3 regions of the Arthrobacter sp. Marseille-P9274 genome follow, and region 2 is predicted to be linked to each of the others. Evidence: riboswitches for the same ligand, from Rfam matches in the RefSeq annotation. Region 2 holds a riboswitch; each other region holds the start of a gene.
What was found. Region 2 has a riboswitch for cyclic di-AMP ahead of OC550_RS12140 (LysM peptidoglycan-binding domain-containing C40 family peptidase). Riboswitches for the same ligand answer to the same signal wherever they lie in the genome.

Region 1: linked by a shared signal. The riboswitch ahead of OC550_RS12700 (C40 family peptidase) and the one ahead of OC550_RS12140 (LysM peptidoglycan-binding domain-containing C40 family peptidase) in region 2 are both predicted to bind cyclic di-AMP.
Region 3: linked by a shared signal. The riboswitch ahead of OC550_RS07395 (hypothetical protein) and the one ahead of OC550_RS12140 (LysM peptidoglycan-binding domain-containing C40 family peptidase) in region 2 are both predicted to bind cyclic di-AMP.

What each region holds. Positions count from the first base shown of each region.
Region 1 is NZ_CAMPOV010000001.1:2,742,887-2,746,150, reverse strand. Features, by position in the region: gene OC550_RS12705 (M23 family metallopeptidase) at 1-708, shown strand, start outside; cyclic di-AMP (ydaO/yuaA leader) riboswitch at 1,030-1,234, shown strand; gene OC550_RS12700 (C40 family peptidase) at 1,239-2,012, shown strand; gene OC550_RS12695 (HNH endonuclease) at 2,289-2,789, shown strand; gene OC550_RS12690 (molybdenum cofactor guanylyltransferase) at 2,789-3,264, shown strand, end outside.
Region 2 is NZ_CAMPOV010000001.1:2,621,974-2,625,237, forward strand. Features, by position in the region: gene OC550_RS12130 (cytochrome P450) at 1-264, shown strand, start outside; gene bioD (dethiobiotin synthase) at 261-1,064, shown strand; cyclic di-AMP (ydaO/yuaA leader) riboswitch at 1,124-1,295, shown strand; gene OC550_RS12140 (LysM peptidoglycan-binding domain-containing C40 family peptidase) at 1,299-2,168, shown strand; gene OC550_RS12145 (hypothetical protein) at 2,443-2,904, shown strand; gene OC550_RS12150 (hypothetical protein) at 2,972-3,264, shown strand, end outside.
Region 3 is NZ_CAMPOV010000001.1:1,627,495-1,630,758, reverse strand. Features, by position in the region: gene OC550_RS07400 (endonuclease/exonuclease/phosphatase family protein) at 1-831, opposite strand, end outside; cyclic di-AMP (ydaO/yuaA leader) riboswitch at 1,266-1,465, shown strand; gene OC550_RS07395 (hypothetical protein) at 1,468-2,418, shown strand; gene OC550_RS07390 (helix-turn-helix transcriptional regulator) at 2,594-3,264, shown strand, end outside.

The DNA of each region.
Region 1 (3,264 bases), 120 kb from region 2:
CGCCGCCGCGCCGAGGTTGCAGCATCATCGAAGTCATCGGTCCGTGGTGCCGGCCACAAGGCCGCCGTTGCCGCCGCCGCCTCAGGCCTGGCGCTGACCATTCTGTTGCCGACGACAGCCGGCAATGCCACCCCGGGCCCGGACGTCGCCGAAGCCGCCGGAACGGGCGCCGTCGCGGTTTCCGGACAGCCGGTGACCGCAGCGGCCGGGGTTGAACTGCAGTTCCAGCGGACCGGCCTGAGCAGCACGTTCGACCCGGACGCGAAGCTCGAGCAGGTCATGGTCGCCGCCGGGGAGGACGCCAAACCGATCGGTAGCGAGGGGACGCTCTCGCAGCCGATGGACAGCATGAAGATGACCTCGCCGTTCGGCTTCCGGGTCAACCCCGTTACCGGCTACGCCGGGGAAATGCACACCGGCCAGGACTACGGGGCAGCCTGCGGCAGCCCGGTCTACTCCGCCGCGGGCGGCACCGTGACGGAAGCCGGCTGGGCCGGCGGCTACGGAAACCGCGTCGTGGTAGACCATGGCAACGGCCTGAAGACCACCTACAACCACCTCACCAGCATCAGCGCCAAGACCGGCGACAAGGTCTCCCGCGGCGACCTCCTCGCCCAAAGCGGCACCACGGGGAATTCCACCGGCTGCCACCTCCATTTCGAAGTTGTCGTGAATGGGGACATGGTGGATCCGAAGGGCTGGCTCTAAGCCATTGTCCGGGGCGCGGGATAGGGCGTTAGCCCATTATCGGCAGTAAAACCAAGCCTTTGCGCTTCGGTGTTTAATCTGTGCTGCACAGCTGGTTCCGTCGGCATTCCTCCGAGGTTTTGCCGCCCGCCGACAACTGTGGCGCAATTCACTTTTGATCGATTGTTCCCGCATTTTCCGGACGTCTGATGAAACGTTCCGGTGTGGGATGGAGCCTGTCGTGATCGTTCCGTCGCCGCGTTGTGATCTGAATGTGACTTATCTCCGGGGATCGTATATTCTCTAACTCGTGCCAAATCGCAGACATGATTTGGTGCCTCCGGATGGATTGCCGAGCTCTGCCACCGACCGGGGTCCGTTCGCATAAACATTCGCATGGCAGGGGCGGGGGAACCACTTTGTGGGTTTCAGTTGAAACCCTTGGGGTTAAGTTTTGGGCCATTCCGGATTGTTGACGGAATTCCCATGGCCGGATGACTCCCATCCGAACCCGACAGCTCACCTCGCAGGCATGGGGAGAGGTATTGATCGTGTCTAAGAACACTTCAGTCACGGGTCGCCATCGTGCCGTCCCCGTGCGCACCAGCCCGTTGGAGACGATCTCCAAGGCTGTTTCCTCGAACGCCGGTTCCATGGGCCGCCAGGCTGCCGTCATCGCAGCTGCGTCCGGCTTGGTCCTGACCGTCGGCGTTCCCGCCCAGGCCACCGCGATCCAGCGCGACGCCTCCGTCCAGGCAGCAGCCGCGGCTCCGTCCCGCATCCAGGTCGAGGCCGTCCAGGCCTCCAACGCTGCCGACATCGAGTTCGACCGCCCGAGCATCAGCTCCACGCCGGCACCGGTGGAGGAGCCGGAGCCGGTCGTTGAAGCTGTGTCCGAAGAGGTTGCGCCCGCCGAAGAGGCGCCCGCCGCGGAAGCCCCGGCCCCCAAGACAGAAGAGAAGGCCGCCAAGGCTCCCAAGGCCGACGTTGCCGCCAGCGGCATCGGTGCCGCACTGGTCGCCTCCGCCTACAGCCAGATCGGCGTCTCCCAGGACTGCACCGCGATGGTCGAGAACGCCCTGCGCTCCGCCGGTATCTCCGTCGGTGACCTCGCCCCGGCCCAGTTCTTCGCCTACGGCACCCAGGTCTCCACGCCCCAGCCGGGCGACATGATCTACTACGACGACGCCGGAGCCGGCGTTCCCCACATCGCCATCTACGTGGGTAACGGCCAGGCCATCCACGGCGGCTGGACCGGATACACCACCACCCTCGCCGACGCCTACATCGGCTCGGGCCCGGTCTTCATCCGCCCCAGCGCCTAAGCATCACCGTGAGCCGGCCGGTTCGCACAGCATCCCGGCCGGCCGTCACGAACAAAGGAACGCCGCACCCCAAGGTGCGGCGTTCCCTTGTAAATCGGTAGGGGACAGAAGGTTTAAGCGGCGGCCCGGGAGCCGCGTCGCCGGTCCGGCAGCCAAAAGAATTAGCGCAGCGCCGCGAATTGCGCTTACTCTAACTCTTGTCGGTGACGAATCATCATGGCCGGGCACAGCAGTGATCCCGCTGACCGGACGTGGTCGGACGAACAGGAATGTGCAATGCGCACACTCGTTCTGAACGCTGGATATGAGCCGCTGGCGGTAGTGACCTTCCGCCGGGCGTTGCTCCTTGTGCTCACTGGCAAAGCGAGCGTCATCGCCGAGGACGGGGATCCGGTGGTCGGGCCGAATGACATCCTGGGCCGTCCCTCCGTGATCCTGCTCAACCGCTACATCAAGATCCCGTACCGGCAGGACACCACGGTCACCCGCCGCGGCGTGCTGCGCCGGGACGGCTACCTATGCGCCTACTGCGGCAAGACCGCCAACACGGTGGACCATGTCAAGCCGCGTTCGCGCGGCGGCGAGGACAGTTGGGAGAACCTGGTGGCCTGCTGCCTGCGGTGCAACAACGCCAAGGGGGACCGCACCCTGAACCAGCTGGGCTGGCACCTGCGGATCGTTCCCCGCGCACCCCACGGCACTCATTGGCGGATCCGCGAACTCGACCGGCCCGCCCCGGCCTGGAGCGAGTTCCTGGACCGCAATCCGGCGGCCTGATGGATCGTACCTTCGACGCCGTCATCCTGGCCGGCGGCAGATCCTCGCGCCTGTCCGGCACGCCGAAGGCCCTGCTGCGGCTGGAAGGGAAATCGCTGCTGCTGCGGACCCTGGAAGCCGTCTGCCGCGCCCAGCGGATCGCCGTGGTCGGCCCCGGGGAGCTAGCCGGCGAGCTGGCGACCTTCCGCCGCGGCGCGGGCGCTCCGGAGGCCGTCTTGACCCGGGAGGACCCGCCCTTCGCCGGGCCGGCGGCCGGCATCGCGGCCGGCGTCGCGGCGCTGGACCAGGGAAGCGGAAAGGAGCACGACGGCGGGAGGCCGCGGGGGGCGGGCCTCACCTTGATCCTCGCCTGCGACATGCCCGCCGCCGGCCGGCTGCCCGAACAGCTGCTGGACGCCGTCGCCGCCGCGCCCTCCGCGCGGCTGTGGCTGCCCGTGGACGCCGGCGGAAGGATCCAGCCACTGGCGTGCTGCGC
Region 2 (3,264 bases):
GCCGGAGCCGAGATCGTGCTGGAACTCAGCGGCCACCACGCACCCGACGCGGGTGGAACGGCCTACTCCCTGGCGTTCGGCCACGGGCTGCACCGGTGCCTCGGCGCGAAGCTGGCCGAGCTGGAGACCACGCTGGTGCTCGAGGAGACGGCCCGCGCGCTGCCCAGGGTGCGGCTGCACGGGCGGGACCCCGCGTGGCTGCGCCTGCTGTCCTTCCAGAGCCCGCATACCGTCGTCGTCCGGCAGGAGCCCGAATCCCCATGACCATCCCTACACACTCCGCCGCACAGCCCCTCGACCCGGACATCGCCACCGGAATCCGGGGGCTGCCGCGCATCATCTTCGTCACGGGCACGGACACCGGCGTGGGCAAGACCAGGACGACGGCGGCGCTTGCCTCAGCCCTGTCCGGTTACCGGGACGGGACGGTGGCGGTCTACAAGCCGGCGCAGACGGGCGTGGCTCCGGATGAGCCCGGCGACATCGACGAGGTGCGCAGGCTCTCCGGCGTGGACCGGGTCTCGGAGGGCGTCCGGCTGCTCCACCCGATGGCCCCGCCCGCGGCCGCGCGCCGGGAAGGGGCGGTCCTGCCCGGCCTGGACGACCACGTCCGGCGCATCCGGGCCGAGGCCGAAACGGCCTCCCATGTGCTGGTCGAGGGCGCCGGCGGGCTGCTGGTCGAGCTGGACGGCGAAGGGCACACCCTGGCGGACCTGGCCGCCTGCTTCCCGGACGACTCGGCGACCATCGTCGTTGTCCGCAGCGGCCTGGGAACCCTCAACCACACGCTGCTCACGCTCGAGGCCCTGCGTACCCGAAAGCTGCCGGTGGCCGGCCTCGTGATCGGCTGCTGGCCGTCCGATCCCGAACCCGTTGAAACGGACAATCTCAAATTTTTCTACGGTCTTAATACCCCCTTCCTTGGTGCCGTACCGGCGGGAGCATCGTCCCTAGTCAAGGCCGACTTGCTCGATCAAGAACCAACTGTGGATGAACATAATGTGAATGTGACGTTGTCCACAACTGCCCGGATCCGAGTTGGTGGTTACCAAACCGTTATGTAGTGTTATCGAAGCGTCGGGCCCCTACCCGGCCAGCTCGAGTGGATTGCCTAACTCTGCCACCACAATTCGAGCCCCGTTCAGTAACCGCTGGCAGAGGCGGGGGACCCAAGTTTTTCGGGCTTCCATGAAGCCCTTGGGGTTAAGCCGAGGAGTACGTTCCGTACTGCTCCACGGCCGGGTGACTCCCATCCGAACCCGACAGCTCACCTCGTAGGCATTGGGAGAGGCACAACTGTGTTCACGAACAATTCGGCGCGCCACCGCGCTACTCCGGCCCGCAACTTCCTCATCAGCGAGGCCACCAAGTCCGTTTCCGCCAACGCTGGCAAGGTCGGCCGCGGCGCCGCCGTTGTCACCGCCGGTGCAGGCCTGATGCTCGGTGCGGGCATGCCCGCCGCCAACGCCGCAGGCAGCGCCCCCGACCACTCCGCCGCCTACGTGGCGCCGGCCGGTGCCGCCGAAGCCGCTGCTTCCGAGGCCCCCGCCACCTCCCACACCGTCAAGCCGGGCGACACCCTCGGTGCCATCGCCAGCCAGCACGGCGTGGCCCTGGAAGACGTCTTCGCCGCGAACGGCCTGGGCATGGATTCCGTCATCTACCCCGGTGACGTTATCGCCCTCTCCGGTGCCGCCGCCGACGCCGCTCCGGCTGCCCCGGCCCCCGCCGCCGAGGCCCCCGCTGCCGAGGCTCCGGCCCCGCAGGTCGAGGCCGCCCCGGCCGGGAGCATGAACGTCTCCCTGGCCAGCGCCGAGATCTCCCCGGCTTCCGCCACCTCCGGCCTGGCCGGCATCGCCAAGTCGATGGTCGGCACCCCCTACGTCTGGGGCGGTAACACCCCGGCCGGCTGGGACTGCTCCGGCTTCACCAAGTGGGTCTACGCCCAGGCCGGAATCGACCTGCCCCGCACCAGCCAGGCCCAGGCCGCTGCCCTGACCCCGACCAGCAACCCGAAGCCGGGCGACCTGGTGTCGCAGAACGGCGGAAGCCACATCGGCATCTACCTCGGCGGCGGCAAGATGGTCAGCGCCCTGAACCCGGGCGACGGCACCCTGGTCCACCCGACCAGCTGGATGAGCGTCGACGGCTACTACACCGCCGGCTAAGGCCAAAGCTTCCCGGGCCGGCCCTTCCCCCATCGGCCGTCCCGGGATTACGGAGCCGCCCCGCAGGAGTCATTCCTGCGGGGCGGCTCCTTTTAACTTCGGAACCCGGGAACGGCTCATGCCTCCGCGGGCTGCTGGAAACCGGCACTCCCCCGGGGTGGCCGGAAATCGCCTCGGCGCCTGGCGGACCAGGCGTTCCGGTTCCCCCTTCCGAGGGAGCCGATCCGCCCGTCCGGGGGATCTCCGGCGGCCGGCGCGCGGCCAGACTCAAGCCATGACTACTTCACCCGCACCATCCCCTGGTCCCCTGCCGCCCTCTGGTCCGCCGACGGACGCCGGCTCCGGACGGCCCCGCCGCCTCTCCGCGCGTGCCATGCTTTCCGCCGCCCCGCTGGCCACCGCGGTAGCCGCATTCGCGTACGCCGCCGCAGCCTTCGCCGTCGTTCTCTCCGGCCAGAAGCTGCCCCTTGCCGACCCCGCCGTACCGGTGGAACTGGCCCCGCTGAACGGTCCGCTCGGCGAGGTGCTCAGGTACCTGCTGCCCGCCGCCGCCGTCCTCGGCGGCGGGCTGGCGCTGGCGGTCCACGTACGCCGGCGCCCGGGTCGGCTGCTCGCCGGTGCCGCCGCCGGGTATGCCGTCCTCTATTCCGCTGTGGTCCTGCTGCTCATCGTGGACACCCGGCTCCTGACGATGCTGGGCTACGGTCCCGTTCCTGCTGGTCCTCGCCTTCACTGACCCGGCGGCCCTGCCGGAGGACTACGGCTGGCCGATCGTTGGGCACCAGCTCGTACTGCTGGCCGGGATGGCCCTCTGGGGCATGACCGCCGCCGCCGGCCTCCGCACGTCCTCGGGCGCGTGCCTGCGCTGCGGCCGCAGGGACGGCGGCCTCGGCTGGTTCACCGCCGGCGCCGCCCGCCGCTGGGGTACGCCCGTGACCCTCGCCGCCGCGGCGGTTCCCGCGGCCTATGGAGCCACACGGTTCGCCTGGGCCGCCGGAATCCCGCTCGGGATCAGCCCGGAATTCCTGGCCATGATGCAGGAGACCGGCATGGTCTACGCCGGCCTCGGCCTGGCCTCGATGGCGCTGCTGGGGAC
Region 3 (3,264 bases), 990 kb from region 2:
CAGGAGCACGTCCGGGTTCTTGGCCTTGATGGTCTTCAGGTGCGTGAGCTTGCGGGTGTTCCAGTGCGGGGCGCCTGTGACCTTGCAGCTGGCGCACATCAGGTTTTGGCTGGCCACGCTCAGCGGCTCGCTGCCGCCAACGGCAGGCGCTGCCGGGTACGCGGTCAGCCGGACCGAGGGCCGGGTCTTATAGGTCTTGTTGTGCGCGTACACCCGGATGAAGCTCGGCATCGACGACCGGGAGCCGTGCGTGAGCTTCGTGATCTTCAGGCTGGTGCCCGTGATGTTGGAGAAGGTCCGCGGCCGCAAGGTCATGGCCATGTTGTCGGCGATCTTCACGGTGTAGTGCGTGGTGTCCGCGGTCCGGTTCCAGGAGACCGTGATGCTGTCCTGCCCACCCGATGCCTTCAGCGGGGTGAACGCGCCGGGGTAGTTGGCCTGCGTGGTCGCCTTCAGGCTCGGGGACCAGGCGGAGCGGACGTATTCGCCGTAGTCGCTGCCGGGCTCGCGGTACAACGCCCGGTACTGGATGTAGTAGGTAGTTGCGTCCTCCAGGTCGCCGAGGTAGCGGCTGTTGACCTTCTCGATGACCGGCGCGCCGGCCATGTCGGAGCGTATGGAATAGCGGACCTCGTACCGGTTGGCCCCGGACACAGCATCCCAGGCCAGGGTGAAGCCGGTGTAGCCGGCAGAGGCCAGTTCGGGCCTGTCCAGGCTGGCTGCCACCTGCACCTGGGCGGGGGCCGCCACGGCGGTGCCGGGGACGAAGGCGCCGAGCAGGGATGCGGCGAGGAGGGCGGCCGCGGCGCGGCGCAGGGGAGTGGACTTCATGATGCTCCTGGGCGAGTGCGTGATCTCTAACAGGAGACATGCGTCGAAACCCCCGAAGCCTTCCCCCGCGAAAAGTATGACGGCCAAAGACCGTTTTGCGAAACGATTCACCGCAGCGGTAGGGCCGCAATGGCGCTGGAAGGTCACCGCAGTCCGGCCACGCATGGCAAGAAAAGGGCTAAGGCTTGTCGGACGGTGCTCTCGGCGTAATCCCATCCGGCGGGCGCAACGGCCCGGAGCCGGACGAAGCCTGCCCGGAGCGCTTCTCTGTGCCGAGGCCTGAGGCTAGGGGGAAGGAACCGTTCCCTACGGCACGCGATCGACCGTTTTGCCTGCTCAGGGCGTGCGTGAGCAGGAACACATGTCACGGGTTTGTAACGATTCATCCGCGGCGGATACGTTAGATGGCGCCATGCCCCGGATGGGCTCATGGCCTGGTGCGCACGCCGAACTCTGCCAGCGTACCTGTCCGTTCAATTGCACTGGCAGAGGTGGAGGAACCATCATCGGCGCCATCGGCGCCTTGGGGTGAAGTGCGGCCAGCCGAAGCAGCGTCCTGTTGTGCGGCGGCCGTGCCGGGATGCTCTCTCTCTCGAATCCGACAGCTAACTTCTCAGGCGTGTAGAGAGGATTCCCGTGAAGATTCACTCATCGCGCGGACGCCGGCGTGCCGGCTCCGCGGTTCCGCCCGGCGGCCGCTCCCGTGGCCGCCGCAGCGCCGCCGCAGCCTCCTCTGCGGCTTCGGTTTCCGCCGTTAGGAAACCGGTGGCGTTCACCGGCATTGCCGCCGTCGCCACCGGCTTGGCGGCCGCCGTTGTCCTTCCGCTGATCCAGCCGGCGGAACCGGACGCCGCGGGCAGCCATTCGGAAACCAAGACGTTCACGACGACGGGGTCGGTAGCGGCGTCGACCAGCAGCACGACGCCCGCCTACGACCGCCCCACGGTCGACAGCAAGGCGGCTTTGACCGGGGCGGCTTCGACCGGGGCGGCCTCGCTCCCCGCCGAGGGCAGCGCGCAGCCGACCACCGGCGCCGTCCCTCCGCAGCTGCCGGCCGCCGGAGAGGCTGGCCCGGCCGAGGAAGCGGCTCCCGTCCCGACCAGCGACGGTACAGCGGCGGCGGGCACGTCGAAGGCTGCGGGCGCGCCGGCCACCGGCTCGACCCCGGACACGGCCGCCCCCGCGACCGGCTCGGCCAAGGCAGGCACGGCAGCCCCGACCGCGACGGCAGCCCCGACCGCGACGCCGGACTCGACGGTCACGGCCGGAACGCCGTCGTCCGCCCTGGCGAGCCCCCGCCCCAGCGCATCCGCCACCCCCACTGAACGGTCCGTGCCTGAACGGACCCAGCCGGCCGAACGCAGCGTGCGCGCGAGGACGTCCGTGACCGCGGAGCCGATTCCGTCCACCGGAACGGCCGACCCGAGTATTCTCCCCGTGCCCGCGCCGTCGTTCGGTACCGGCAAGGCAGCGGCCGACGAAGCGCTGCGGAAGCTTCGGGCAGTGCGCGGCGAGACGGTCGACGACCCGAACTGGCGCTGGATCCGATCGCACCTGGACGGGCGCGATGAAGAACGCAGCCGCTAGCCGGACCTGATGACGGTTCGCTGCCAGGATCCGGCGGGGCCATGCCTCGGGACCTGCGGCGGAAGTACGACGGCGGAACTCATGTTCCGTCGTCGTACTTGCTTAAGATGCGGGTGCAGGGCGGCCGCTCGACCGATGCCCGCGTCCGGGACTACCGTTGAGATGGAGTCCGAACATGGACAATTTCAACGCACTGCTCGACACAGCGCGGGCGGCGTACGCCCGCGGGGATTGGTATGCCGCCCACCGGGATTTAGCGCATGCCAAGGAGCTCTCCGGACTGTCTGCACAGGACCTTGGCCTGCTGGGCAGCGCCGCCTGGTGGGTGGGGGAGGTCCGGGAATCGCTGTCGTTGTCCGAGGTGGTGTACCACCGCTTCCTGGACGACGGCGAGCCGGCCGAGGCGGCAATGAAGGCCTTGAACCTGGGCCTGCTGTGGTTCATCCGGGGCGACCTCGTCATTGCCTCCGGCTGGGCCAGCCGGGCCCGACGGATCTTGGCCGACATGCCGGAGGGGCCGGCGCAGGGCTACCTGCTGTACCTGGACGCCTCGATTGCCTTCGACTTCAGCCCCGACGGACCGGCAGCGCAGGCCGCGGCAAGGCTGCAGGAGCTGGCCCGCCGGCACCGCGCACCGGAGCTGACCTCGTTCGGGCTGGTGCTGTCCGGGCTGGTCGATCTGCGCGCAGGTAGGACGGCGTCCGGTTTCGCGCAGCTGGATGAGGCAATGCTGCCGGTGCTCGCCGGAATGATCCCGCCGGAATGGGCCGGCGACATCTACTGCACGGTGATCCACGCCTGCCATGAACTGGGCGACCTGCCGCGCATGAGCGCCTGGACCCGTGC